4 regions of the Kitasatospora sp. NPDC093679 genome follow, and region 4 is predicted to be linked to each of the others. Evidence: riboswitches for the same ligand, from Rfam matches in the RefSeq annotation. Region 4 holds a riboswitch; each other region holds the start of a gene.
What was found. A riboswitch is a leader RNA that binds a small molecule or an ion and turns the genes downstream of it on or off. The one in region 4 is predicted to bind cobalamin.
Positions count from the first base shown of each region.

Region 1: linked by a shared signal. The riboswitch ahead of AB0O09_RS30730 (prenyltransferase/squalene oxidase repeat-containing protein) and the one ahead of AB0O09_RS17180 (ribonucleoside-diphosphate reductase subunit alpha) in region 4 are both predicted to bind cobalamin.
Region 2: linked by a shared signal. The riboswitch ahead of AB0O09_RS01220 (CbtB domain-containing protein) and the one ahead of AB0O09_RS17180 (ribonucleoside-diphosphate reductase subunit alpha) in region 4 are both predicted to bind cobalamin.
Region 3: linked by a shared signal. The riboswitch ahead of AB0O09_RS13430 (HoxN/HupN/NixA family nickel/cobalt transporter) and the one ahead of AB0O09_RS17180 (ribonucleoside-diphosphate reductase subunit alpha) in region 4 are both predicted to bind cobalamin.

Region 1 is NZ_JBFBDW010000051.1:30,025-33,222, reverse strand. It holds gene AB0O09_RS30735 (hypothetical protein) at 467-748, shown strand; cobalamin riboswitch at 888-1,018, shown strand; gene AB0O09_RS30730 (prenyltransferase/squalene oxidase repeat-containing protein) at 1,225-2,508, shown strand; gene AB0O09_RS30725 (hypothetical protein) at 2,813-3,010, opposite strand.
Region 2 is NZ_JBFBDW010000001.1:270,856-274,053, reverse strand. It holds gene gvpJ (gas vesicle protein GvpJ) at 1-167, opposite strand, end outside; gene AB0O09_RS01230 (gas vesicle protein) at 234-611, opposite strand; gene AB0O09_RS01225 (DUF6131 family protein) at 1,227-1,382, shown strand; cobalamin riboswitch at 1,657-1,815, shown strand; gene AB0O09_RS01220 (CbtB domain-containing protein) at 1,851-2,063, shown strand; gene AB0O09_RS01215 (CbtA family protein) at 2,074-2,838, shown strand; gene AB0O09_RS01210 (hypothetical protein) at 2,979-3,198, opposite strand, start outside.
Region 3 is NZ_JBFBDW010000012.1:131,628-134,825, forward strand. It holds gene AB0O09_RS13425 (DMT family transporter) at 1-573, shown strand, start outside; gene AB0O09_RS13430 (HoxN/HupN/NixA family nickel/cobalt transporter) at 614-1,729, opposite strand; cobalamin riboswitch at 1,761-1,965, opposite strand; gene AB0O09_RS13435 (metalloregulator ArsR/SmtB family transcription factor) at 2,048-2,410, shown strand; gene AB0O09_RS13440 (phosphatidylinositol-specific phospholipase C domain-containing protein) at 2,659-3,198, shown strand, end outside.
Region 4 is NZ_JBFBDW010000018.1:18,343-21,540, reverse strand. It holds gene AB0O09_RS17185 (GNAT family N-acetyltransferase) at 1-440, shown strand, start outside; cobalamin riboswitch at 1,031-1,174, shown strand; gene AB0O09_RS17180 (ribonucleoside-diphosphate reductase subunit alpha) at 1,385-3,198, shown strand, end outside.

The sequences.
Region 1 (3,198 bases), on a different contig from region 4:
CCTCGGGGCGGCCGGCTGCGGAGACCGGCTGCCCCGCTGCGCTGCTGGTGCGTGCTGCATCGGCCCGGAGGCGCTGGCTGGACCGGCCCCCGGAGAGGGGCCGATCCAGCCGCGTACTCAGCCCGGCCGCGTTCTGCCGTGCGGGGATGCTGACGGTGCATCGGGGCAGACGAGTGGTTCCCGGGCAGGCCATCTCATGCGGCACCGTGCTCGCATCGCCGAGGTTGCCCACCGCCGGCCGGCCCGTAGCAGCCCTGTTCCCCTGGTAGCCAGGACGTCCGACCCGGTCCCGGCAGGCCGGGCGGTTGCGTGTTGCAGCGGCGACTCACCCGCCCCGCGGCCCGGCGGCCCGGGATACGACTGCTGTGGTCGCTGGCGCCGCACTGTCGCCGGCCCGAACGGCGAGGAGTAGTCCGCTCGGCCACCTGTGTCTGACAGGACCCCACCGGTCGGCAGCCCGTGCCCGATGAGGGCATCGGTCCGCTGCTCGGCCGCGGCACGGCGCTGCGGCTGGCTGCAGCCTGGGCTGCGCTCTGCCACCGGGTGGGGCAGGCCCTGGTCTTTCCTGGCGGGTCAGCAGCTCGTCTTCGCCGGCCTGCTGCTGGTCCTCACCCTGGTGCTGATGCCCCGCTACGGCCTTACCGGGGTGGGTGTCGCATGGTTGGCCACGGCCTGCGTCCTTGCGTTGGTCCTGGCCGTGACGGAGCCGCGCTGGCTGACCACCGGCATCGGCCCGCATCGGCCCTGACCCCCGTGTCCCGCCGGCGCTACGGGGAGCCGCCCCGCGGGGTCGGCGGGGCCTGTCGCGGACTGGTCCCGTTCGGGCAGTGCGTGTTCTGCGTGCCGCTGGTCACATTCTGTGTCCGGGCGGTTGAGGCGCGTGTGCGGGTGGCAGTAAGGTGCCGAGCGCCTCTGGCAGGGGAAGTCCGGTGAAAGTCCGGCGCTGACCCGCAACGGTAGGCCGTCGGCACGGTGTCGGCGGTGAGCCCGATTACCTGCCCGGGGTTTGTCCGGCTCTCATCCGTCGTGGTCTACGGGACGATGCCCAGAGGTTGTGCCTCGCCCTGCGGGCGGTGGCCGTGCTCTGCGGTGCGTCTCCACGAGACGCCCCAGGAGTTCACCTTGCGTACCTCGCTCCGGCCCGCTGCCGTTCTGCTCGTTGCCTCCGCCGTCGTGTTGCCCGCATTGACGGCCACCGCGGCTTCTGCGGGTGCCGCGCCCGCCGTGACGGATGCCTCGGCCGCTGCCGGTTGGGCGGGCCGTCAGCTGAAGGAGGGCAGTCGCGTCGAGGGTGACTGGGGTCCGGACTTCGGCCTGACTGCCGACGTGGTGCTCGCCCTGTCGGCCGCAGGGCAGGGCAAGGGGGAGGCGAAGGCAGCCACTGACTGGCTCGCCGCGAACGCGACCTCCTACCTGACCGGTGACACGCCCGGTGACATCTATGCCGGTTCGGCCGCCAAGCTCGCCCTGGTCGCCGAGGTCCAGCAGCGGGACCCGAAGAGCTTCGGCGGCCACGATCTGCTCGCCGAGCTTGCCGCGCGTCTCCAGCCCAGCGGCCGCTACACCGACCACGCCACCTTCGGTGGCCCGGACGTCTCGGACTTCTCCAACACGTTCAGCCAGGCGTTCGCCCTGCTTGCCCTCGACCGCCAGGGCGCCGACGCCGTTCCGGCGAAGGCGATCGAGTTCCTGACCGGCAACCAGTGTGTCGACGGCGGCTTCCCGGTGGCCTACCCGGACAAGCCGGCCGACTGTGCCTCGGACGCGGACGGCACCGGCATCGTGGTGCAGGCGCTGCTGGCCGTCGGTCGCAGCGGGGAGGCCGCGAAGGCGCTGGACTGGCTGGAGAAGCGGCAGGCCGCGGACGGCGGCTTCGGCGGTTCCGGACCGACCGCCTCCTCCAACTCCAACTCGACCGCGCTCGCCGTCCAGGCCCTGCGGGCCGGCGGTCGCACCACGGCCGCGGACAAGGGCGTGTCCTGGCTGAAGTCCCGCCAGGTCGGCTGCGCCGGTAAGAGCAGCGACCGTGGCGCGATCGGCTACCAGAAGGCCGAGGTCGACGGCACCACGCTGCGCGCCACCGTCCAGGCCGTTCCCGCGCTCGCCGGGGTGTCGCTCGCGGCGGTCGACGGGCGCTTCGGCACGGCCGGTCTGCCGGCCCTCGAGTGCACTTCGCCCAGCCCGAGCGCGAGCGGGAGCCCGTCCGGTTCGCCGAGCGGCAGCGCCTCTGCCTCCTCCAGCTCGTCGGCTTCGGCCTCGGCTTCGGCGTCCGCATCGGTGTCGGGCTCGCCGACCGGCTCCGGCTCGCCCTCGGCGGCCGTGTCCGCGGTGGCGTCCGACTCGGCCGGCCCCGGGGGCACGGACACCGGCGGCACCCCGTCCTCGGGCGGCCTGGCCTCCACCGGTTTCGAGCTCATGCCGCCGGTCGTCGCCGCGATCGCCCTGCTGCTGCTCGGCGCGGCCGCCGTGCTGACGGCCCGCCGACTTCGCTCGGGCAGCCACCGGTGATCCGCCGCGGCGCCGCCGCCCTGGCCGCGACCGCGGCCGTGGGCGGCAGCCTGCTGCTGCCCCTGCCGGCGCGGGCGGCCGAGGGCTGCGACGGCGTGCTGGTCGTCGTCGAGACGAGAAGCGTCCCCGACCGCCCTGGTTACGGGAGCCGTACCGGCTGCTCGGATGCGCCGCGCAGCGGTATCCAGGCGTTGCAGCAGGCCGGGTTCTCGGTGAAGTTGGGCACCGGTCCGTACGCGGGCGGGTTCGTCTGCGCCCTCGACGGCGCGCCCAAGGCGGGCTGCGGGGCCGTCACCAAGGATCACTACTGGTCGTACTGGTACATGCTGCCGGGCACCTCCACCTGGGTGTACAGCCAGCTGGGCGCGGGCAACCGCGTCCCGCCCAGGGGCAGCATCGAGGGCTGGGTGTGGCAGGACGGCGGCGGCAGCGAGCCGCCGTCCCCGCGCAGCGCCAAGGACCCGGCGCGGCCGGCGACTCCGACGCCGCCTTCGGCCACCACCCGCCCTCCGTCCGGCGGCGGGGGTGGGGGAGCGACGTCCGCCCCACGCCCGACAGGTCCGGCCTCGGCCGATTCGGGAGACACTGCCGGCGGTGCGGTGGGCGGCGCTTCGCCGACTGGCGCGGGTCCGGCGGCCACTGCTGCATCGCCGTCCAACCCGCCCGGCGCCGAATCGGCAGTACCGTCGG
Region 2 (3,198 bases), on a different contig from region 4:
ACCCGGGCGTCGATCTTCAGGATCTCGATGCCGACCAGGGAGACCCGGACGAACACGTCGATGACCAGTCCCCGGTCCAGGATCAGTTCGACGACGTCGTACAGCGTGCCGGTGCTCGCGCCTCCGGTGGTCACACTGCCTCCGCCGCTCTGCGGCACCACGGTCACGGCGCCTCCTCTCGTCGGCCGCGTGCTGTACCGCGGCTCCTGTTCGGTCCGTCGTCGCTGCCGGAACTACCCCCGGCGCCGGTCGACCTCGGCCCGCGTGTAGCGGCGGGTCCGCTCGTAGCCGACCAGCTCCCCGTCCTCGTCCAGCTGCACCCGGTAGCTCGCCAGGACGCTGCTGGTCTCCGGGATCCGCTCGACCTCGACCACTTCCACCTCGGCCTGCCAGCCCTCCTCCGTGCGGCGCAGTCCGGAGACGGACTCCGGCGACCTTCCGAGGAGTTCGGCCAGTTGCGAGGCCGCGGTGCGCATCGCCTGCGCGGCGGACACCCGGCGTCCGCCCGTCCGGGCGGGTCGGGCGTCGCCGTCGTCGGCGGCTCGCGCGGAGCCGTCGGTGCGGCCGGTACGCCGGCGCGGTGGCTCGGTGTCTCGGGCTTCGCGGGGCATGGTCCTGTCCCTCCGTTGCCGTGGGTCAAACGGCGCATACCCGTCTCAATCACTTCAAACAGGTCATTCCGCCCACGGCCCGGCTCCGGTGCCGACGGCCGCGCCGGCGGCGACGGTCCGCGGAGGGCCGGATGCGCACGGTCACGGCGGCAGCGCCCGGGCCCGTCCGGCCCGTCCCCCGAAACGGCCGTCGGGAAGCTCCAGCCGCGCCGGTACAGCCCGTCCCGGGCCGACGACGGCGAGCACCGCCGGTTCTCGGTCGAGCGGGTGCGCGGTGCGGCCGGCGACCTCGACGGCGAGACGTCCACGCCGCTGGAGGACGCCGGACGGCCGGTGGTGTTCGCCGGCGCGGGCACCGGGATCGCCTCCGGGGCGGGGATGCTCTCGCACCCGGTCGCGGCCGAGTCCGGACTGCAGGCCGGCCCGACCGAGGGCCGACCTGACGCGACGGCCGACCCGGGCCGACGTTTACGGTGGCCACGCCGCGGTATACGCGCTGGTCAGCAGGCAGGGCCCGGACCACGGTGCCGGTCCCGGCCGGGAGGCGGACCGGCTCCAGGCATCTCCCCGGACCGCCTCCCCCACACGGCCCGCCGCACATCCAAGGAGGCCACCGTGATCATCCTCGGCGTCATTCTGCTCATCATCGGCTTCGCCACCGGCATCGGGTTCCTGTGGACCATCGGCATCATCCTCGCCCTCATCGGCCTCGTCCTGTGGGTCGCCGGCCTCACCGGCCACGCCGCCGGCGGCCGCCGTCACTACTACTGATCCGGTCACGGCCGGCTCACCGGCGGCGCCGCGGACCCCCTCCGCAGCGCCGCCGCCGTGTCCGCCCCGGAGCGTCCACCCCCGGGGAGGGCGGCCGAGCGGCGGACCGCGCTCCGGACGGGCGAGTTGAGTGGCCGTCCGGAGCGCCACCGCGTGGTGCGACCAACATCACGCGATCGACGCGCGCCGGCCGCAGGGCCCGCGGAACCGGCACCGCGGGCATACGAACCGGCTCCCGGTCCGCTCCGTGCTTCGCGCGCCCCCGCAACAAGCCTTGGCCCCGCCCGTCGGAGGCGGTACCTTCTCGGGCGACAACTGAAATCGACGGTGCGTGGAAGTCCGGTGAGATGCCGGCACGGTCGCGCCACTGTGAATCGGACCCCGCAGCCTGCCGGGACCGAAAGTCAGACCCGCCTCCGTCGCTCGTGCTCCACCGAACGGGACGCGTGTTCCCAAAGGAGGTCGGCCATGGCTCACCCCATCGCCCCCGCCGCTGCGCCGGCGATCACCCCCATCTCGCTGAAGACCATCCTGCCGTGGGCGGTGTTCTTCACCGTCCTCATGCTGGCCCTCGTCTACTTCGTCGGCGCCGAGCAGGGCGCGACGTCCCTCATCTCCGGCGAGGACGTGCACGAGTGGGTGCACGACGGCCGGCACCTGCTCGGCTTCCCCTGCCACTGACGGGGGCCGCGTGAACTCCGCAATCGTCAGGGGCCTCCTGGTCCGCGGCATGCTGGCCGGGCTCGCGTCCGGCCTGCTCGCCCTCGTCGTCGCCTACTTCCTCGGTGAACCGCGCATCGACGCGGCCATCGCGTACGAGGAGTCGCACTCCCACGAGCACGAGATGGAGATCGTCAGCCGGTCCCTGCAGTCCACTGCGGGCCTGGCCACCGGTGTCCTGGTGTTCGGGGTGGCGCTCGGCGGCATCGCCGCCCTCGCCTACTGCTTCGCCCTCGGCCGCGTCGGCCGCTTCACGCCGCGCGCCACCGCGGCCCTGCTGTCGGCCGCGGCGCTCGTCGCGGTCTACGTGGTGCCGTTCCTCAAGTACCCGGCCAACCCGCCGTCGGTGGGCGACCCGGAGACCATCGGCAAGCGCACCACGCTGTACTTCCTGATGACGGCCCTCAGCGTGCTGCTGGCCGTCGCCGCGGTGATCGTCGGCAAGCGCCTCGCCCCGGCCCTCGGCAACTGGTACGCCACCGTGGTGGCCGTCGCCTGCTTCGCCGTCGCGGTCGGGCTCGCGTACGCGTTCCTGCCCGCGGTCAACGAGGTCCCGGAGGACTTCTCGGCCACGCTGCTCTGGCAGTTCCGCGTCGCGGCGCTCGCCGTTCAGCTGACGCTGTGGACGTCCTTCGCCCTGGTCTTCGGCCACCTGGCCGAGCGGCTGGTCGACCCGAAGCCCGCCACCGCGACCCCGGCCGCGGGCACCTCGCCGGAGGCGGCCCCCGCGGCCTGACGTCCGACCGGCACGGCAGCACGGCACCACCACCGACGGCCGGTGGGAGCGACCCCGCGTCGCCCCCACCGGCCGTCGGCCGTGCCGGCCGGGCCGTGTCGACCGGCCCGGGCGCCGTCCGCGGGCCGGCCCGGCTCGGATCAGCCGGGGTTGACGATGACGGACACGCCCCAGCCGATCGCCGCGAGGACGACGGCGAAGCACAGAACGGCGACCGCGACGTGGAGCGGACGGGCGGCCGGGGCCCGGCCGGGATGGTCGCCCTCCCCCGCCGGGGGGTTGAGGACGCGTACGCCGACGGCGAAGAGTGCGGGGAGCCCGGCTCCGGCGAGCAGCCCCACCACGACGATCTTCCAGAGC
Region 3 (3,198 bases), on a different contig from region 4:
CTGGCGACCGTCGGCGTCGCGGTGCCGGTCGGGCTCGGGCTGCTGCTCGGGGAGCGCCCCGGCCCGGCGCAGGCCGCCGGCATCGCGGTCGCCGTGCTCGGCGTCGCCCTGGCCGGCGGTCCGCGTCGCGGCGGCGGCACGGTCGGCCTGCGGGTGCTGGTGCTGACGCTGACGGCGGCCCTCGGCATGGGCACGGTGATGGCCCTGGTCGCCCGGGCCTCCGACGGCGGCGGGCTGCTGCTCGTGCTGTGCGTGCAGCGGCTCTGCAACGTGGCGGTCGGCGGCGGCGTCCTGCTGGCCGGGCGCCGTGGGCGGGAGCCCGGTGCACCGGGGGCGCTGCGGCGGAGCCTGCCCGCACTGACCGCGGTCGGGGTGGCCGACGTCGCCGCGAACGCCGCCTTCGCCGCCGCCTCGCACCGCGGGTCGGTGGCCGTCGCCGCGGTGCTGGCCTCGCTCTACCCCGTGGTCACCGCCCTGATGGCCCGGGGGCTGCTCAAGGAGCGGCTGCGGCGCGTCCAACTGCTCGGCGCGGGCCTCGCGGTGGCGGGCACGCTGCTGCTGGCGGCGGGCTGACACCCCGTCCGCCGATCGGCGCGGTCGCCCGCGGGCCATCTCAGCCCGCCCCACCGGGCGTCCAGCGCTGCTCGACCCGGGCGATCCGCCAGTAGCCGATCGCCGCCGCCCACACCACCACGAACAGGCCGACGATGACGAAGCCGACGTTGTCCAGGCTGAGTCCGGCGATCCAGCCGCTCACCGGGTCGGTCAGGCCGAGCTTGTCGTGCAGCACCGCGACGAGCTCGATCGTGCCGATGACGAAGGCCACCGCGATCGACAGGCCGGTGATGGCGAGGTTGTAGAACACCTTGCGGACGGGGTTGGAGAACGCCCACTGGTAGGCGAAGTTCATGAACGTGCCGTCGAGGGTGTCGAACAGGCTCATCCCGGCGGCGAACAGCAGCGGCAGGCAGACGATCGCGTACCAGGGCAGGCCCGCCGCGGCGCCCGAGCCGGCCATCACCATCAGCGTCACCTCGGTGGCGGTGTCGAAGCCGAGGCCCAGCACCATGCCGACCGGGAACATCTGGCCGGGGCGGGAGATCGAGCGGGTGGCGCGGCGCAGGACACGGTTCATCAGGCCGCGCGAGTCGAGCTGCCGTTCGAGCTCCGCCTCGTCGAAGGTGCCGGCCCGCATCGCCCGGAAGACCCGCAGGATGCCGAGCAGGGCCGCCAGGTTGAGCGCGGCGATCAGGTAGAGGAAGGCGCCGGAGGCGGTGGTGCCGATGGTGCCGAGCACCTGGTGGGTGGTCGAGCCGTCGTCCATCAGCACCCCGGCCAGCTGGGCGCCGCCCGCGACCAGGGCGGCCATCAGCACCACCATCGACGAGTGGCCGAGGGCGAACCAGAAGCCCACCGAGACCGGTCTCCGGCCGTCGGCCATCAGCTTGCGGGTGGTGTTGTCGATCACCGCGATGTGGTCGGCGTCGAAGGCGTGCCGCATGCCCAGGGTGTAGGCGGTGATGCCGAGTCCGGCGCCGAAGACCTGGGTGCCGACCTCGTAGCGCTCCGGCACCACCAGCAGGAAGAGCGTGCCGAAGGCGGCCACGTGCATCGCCAGGATGACCGCCAGCAGGCCGGCCGTGCGGAGGGTGTCCTCCCGGCGCCAGCGGAAGGCGGGCAGGCCGGGGGCGGTCGGCGGCGCGGCCGTACCGGTTGCGGGCAGGGTCATCTGCGGTTCACGCTCCAACACCTCGTGGAATGACGTCGTGAGGTGCCGTGGCCGGTCTCCTGGCTCACGGGGAGGTTCTGACGGTGCCCGTACCCGGCCTTCCCGGGCGCGCCTGCGCCCAGTGACCCGCGAGGGGTACGGATTGACTCCCCGTTCACAGTGGCGAGGGCCGCTCCGGACTCGGACCCCGAGGTCCTGCACCGGTCTTCCCGAACACCACGGCTGCTCCACCGTAGGGGTGACGGACCGACAGCTGCAAGCCTGCACAACCGCGCAGGTGTCGTAGATCACGGCCGGTCGGCCTGCGAGAATGCCGCCATGCACCTCCTCCCCGCCGATCGCGCAGGCCACCGCACCATCGACGGGCACCGGGTCTGCGAGGCGATCGCCGGGATCGGCGACACCGGGCGGGTCCGGGCCTGGGCGGAGCTGTTCGGCCTGCTCGCCGACCCGGGGCGGCTGGCGCTGCTGCTCGCCCTGCACACCACCGGGCCGCTGGCCGTCACCGACCTGGCGCTGGCCACCGGGATGCGCGATCCGGCGGTCTCCCAGGCGCTGCGGCTGCTGCGCGCCGCGGGCGTGGTCGAGGGCGAGCGGGACGGCCGGGTGGTGCGCTACCGGCTGACCGACACCGCGGTGGCCGAGGTGCTGGAGCACGGGGTGCTGGGGCGCGCCGACTGAGCGCCCGCTCGGAACGACCGCCGCACGGCACGACCGCCGCACGGCACGAACCGCTGCACGGCACGGACCCCTGCACGGCACGGACCCCTGCACGGAATGAGGGCTTCCTGACGGTTTGTCAGCGGGACGGGGGGTCAGCTTCAGCCAAGTTTTCTTGTCATGTCACCTCGAAGCCGTTCCGGTGCCCCATGCTTCCGGAGGCGGTCCGTCCGGCCCGCCGTCCCCAGGCTCCTGACGAGGAGACACCCGTGAAGCTTCGCCGTACGTTCGCCGTGGGGCTGCTGGCCGCGGCCGCCACCCTGCTCCCCGCGCACCAGTCCGGCGCCGCCACCGGCGGCGGCCTGCCGTTCGGTTCGGCCACCGCCGTCGGGATCCACAACACCTACGACCCGGCCGCCTTCCCCTTCCTCGCGCAGAGCCTGGACACCGGCACCGGCATGATCGAGCTCGACGCGTGGACGGACACCGTCACCAAGGAGTGGAAGGTCAGCCACTCCAACCCGCTCGGCAACGCCAACAACTGCACCGCCGCCACCGGCCCGGCGACGCTGTACAGCGGCGGCACCAACAAGAACCTCGAGTACTGCCTCGACGACCTGCGGATCTGGCTCGCCGCCCACCCGTCCAGCGGCCCGCTCGTCGTCAAGCTGGAGCTCAAGGGCGGGTTCGCCGCCAACCGCGGCATGGGCCCGGCCCAACTGGACGCCCTGATAGCCGCCCACCTCGGCAGCGCCGTCTTCCGCCCCGCCGACCTGCTCGCCAAGCCCGGCGGCGGCAGCTACCCGAAC
Region 4 (3,198 bases):
TCTCGGTCGAGGTCTACGTCGGTGACGGCTACAGCCTGGCCGAAGGGCCGTACGCCGGACTCCTCCGCGACACCCGCCGCCGCAGCGAGGAGGCCGAGCTCCTCGTCGCCGTCGACGGCCGGGACGAGCATGTGCTCGGCTGCGTGACCTTCGCGGTCGGCGGTACGGCCTGGGCCGACATCTCGCAGCCGGACGAGGGCGAGATCCGGATGCTGGCGGTCGCCCGGGCCGCCCGCGGCCGCGGAGTCGGCTCGGCCCTCGTCAGGGCCGCGATGGACCGCAGCCGCGAACTCGGCCTGACCGGCATGGCCTTCTCCACCCGCCCGGACATGACGGACGCCCACCGGGTGTACGAACGGCTCGGTTTCCGCCGCGCCCCCGAGCGCGACTGGGCCCCGATGCCCGGTATCGACCTGATGGTCTATGCCCTGACGTTCTGACGTGACTCGCCCCGAACGATTCGTTCGACCGGAGCCCGACCACACCGACACCCGCACCCGCACCGCACCCGCACGTGAACTCGACGGGCCGGGCGGAAGCACCCGCCGGCGACGGTGCCGAGCCGATGCCGATGCCGATGCCGATGCCCACGGCATCACCCGGCCGAGCCGCCCTCGAACCGCCCCGGAGCCATCGGCGAGTTGCAGGGGCAGGCGGTCAGGGTGAGCCCGACACCGCACCGAAGCCAGGACCGGCGGCACAGCGGCCGCCTCGCCGCGGCGGAAAGGGACTTGGTCACGGCGGAAAGGGTCCAGCTGCAGAGCCGGCGGTCCTCGCTCCGCGAGATTCGCCGATCCCCTGGGCTCCGGGCCGACCCGTCGAACCGGGCGGCACCCCCGTACCGTCACTCATGACTGGAGATCGTAGGCCATCGGGCCCGAACACTCCCGCGGCGGTGGCCGTTCCGTGAGCGGAGCGCGGGGGCGACGAGTGGGTCGGGTGTGCCCGAAGTGTGCACGGCCCGTTCGGCGAGGCCGTCGCAGCCACGGACGCGACACGCAGCGTGCACAAGATATGGGGGTACATCAGGGAGACACCACAACATGTATGCTCACTCTCGCTGTCGACGCAGGGGAACCCGGTGCAAGTCCGGGACTGCCCCGCAACGGTGAGCAGGCCCGTGAACGCCCGGGCCCGCGCAGTCCGAGGGCCTGCCGACGGTGTGCCACCGGCTTCCCCGCAGATGCCATGAAGCACAGCTGTACGTCCGGGCCTCGCGGGTGGGCCGGGTGGCGACGCGCACCCCCGACACGGTCGGGCGGTGCCGGTCCCCCCTGCCACGCGCATGCCCGGACGCGCCCCCGGCCCCCGGCCCGGGGGTGTCCGAAGCGTCCGCTGCCGCCACAGGAGAGAGTGCGCCTTGACCGTCGCTGCCTCAGTCACCCTGCCCTCCCAGGGATCCGCCGACAACGACCGGCCCGACCCCGGTGCCGCGCTGCTCCGGCTGCTCACCGACCGCAGCACCGACCTCCCCCAGGTGGACCCCGGCCACGTCGCCGCCGCCGCGCTGCGCGGCCGCCACGCCGGTTCGGACTTCGCCGAGCTCCGCGGGCTGGCCGTGGAGGCCGCCGCGTCGATGATCGCCGAGGACCCGCAGTACTCGAAGCTCGCGGCCCGCCTGCTGGCGCTGGAGATCCGCGACGAGGCGGTCTCCCAGGGCGCGGTCACCTTCGCCGCCTCGATCGCCGTCGGCCACGCCGAGGGCCTGATCGGCGACACCACCGCGGCCTTCGTGGCCAAGCACGCGGCCGCCTTCGACGCGCTGGTCGACCTGCAGGGCGACGACCGCTTCGAGTACTTCGGCCTGCGCACCGTGCAGTCCCGCTACCTGCTGCGCCACCCGATCACCCGCAAGGTGGTCGAGACCCCGCAGTACTTCCTGCTGCGCGTGGCGGCCGGCCTCGCGATCGGCGACACCGAGCAGTCGGTGGCCGAGGTGGCCGAGCTCTACCGACTGATGAGCCGTCTGGAGTACCTGACGTCCTCTCCGACGCTGTTCAACTCCGGCACCAAGCACCCCCAGATGTCGTCCTGCTACCTGCTGGACTCGCCGCTGGACAACCTGGACTCGATCTACAACCGCTACGCGCAGATCGCCCGGCTGTCCAAGCACGCCGGCGGCATCGGCCTGTCCTACTCGCGGATCCGCTCCCGCGGCAGCCTGATCCGCGGCACCAACGGCCAGTCGAACGGCATCGTGCCGTTCCTGCGCACCCTGGACTCCTCGGTCGCCGCGGTCAACCAGGGCGGCCGCCGCAAGGGCGCGGCCTGCGTCTACCTGGAGACCTGGCACGCCGACATCGAGGAGTTCCTGGAGCTCCGCGACAACACCGGCGAGGAGGCCCGGCGCACCCACAACCTCAACCTGGCGCACTGGATCCCGGACGAGTTCATGCGCCGGGTGAACGCCGACGAGGACTGGTCGCTGTTCTCCCCCGCCGACGTGCCCGAGCTGGTCGACCTGTGGGGCGCCGACTTCGACGAGGCCTACCGCAAGGCCGAGCAGGCCGGCAAGGCCGTCCGCACCATCCCGGCGCAGACCCTGTACGCCCGCATGATGCGCACCCTGGCGCAGACCGGCAACGGCTGGATGACCTTCAAGGACGCCTCCAACCGGGCCGCCAACCAGACCGCGCTGCCCGGCCGCACCGTGCACTCCTCCAACCTGTGCACGGAGATCCTGGAGGTCACCGACGACTCCGAGACGGCCGTCTGCAACCTCGGCTCGGTGAACCTGGGCGCCCACGTGGCCGCCGGCGCCACCGCCGCCGACCTGCTGAACGCGATGGACTGGGAGCGCCTGGACGCCACCGTCCGCACCGCGGTGACCTTCCTCGACCGGGTCATCGACATCAACTTCTACCCGACCACCGAGGCGGGCACCTCCAACTCCCGCTGGCGGCCGGTCGGCCTCGGCGTGATGGGCCTGCAGGACGTCTTCTTCCAGCTGCGGATCGACTTCGACTCCGCCGAGGCGAAGACCCTCTCCACCCTGATCTCCGAGCGCATCATGCTCACCGCCTACGAGCGCTCCGCGGACCTCGCCGAGCAGTTCGGCCGCCACGAGGCGTACGGCGAGACCCGCGCGGCCCGCGGCGAGCTGCACATCGACCACTTCGGTGCCGCCGCCCCGCAGTGGACGGAGCGCTGGGACGCGCTGCGCGCCCGGATCGCCGAGACCGGCCTGCGCAACTCGCT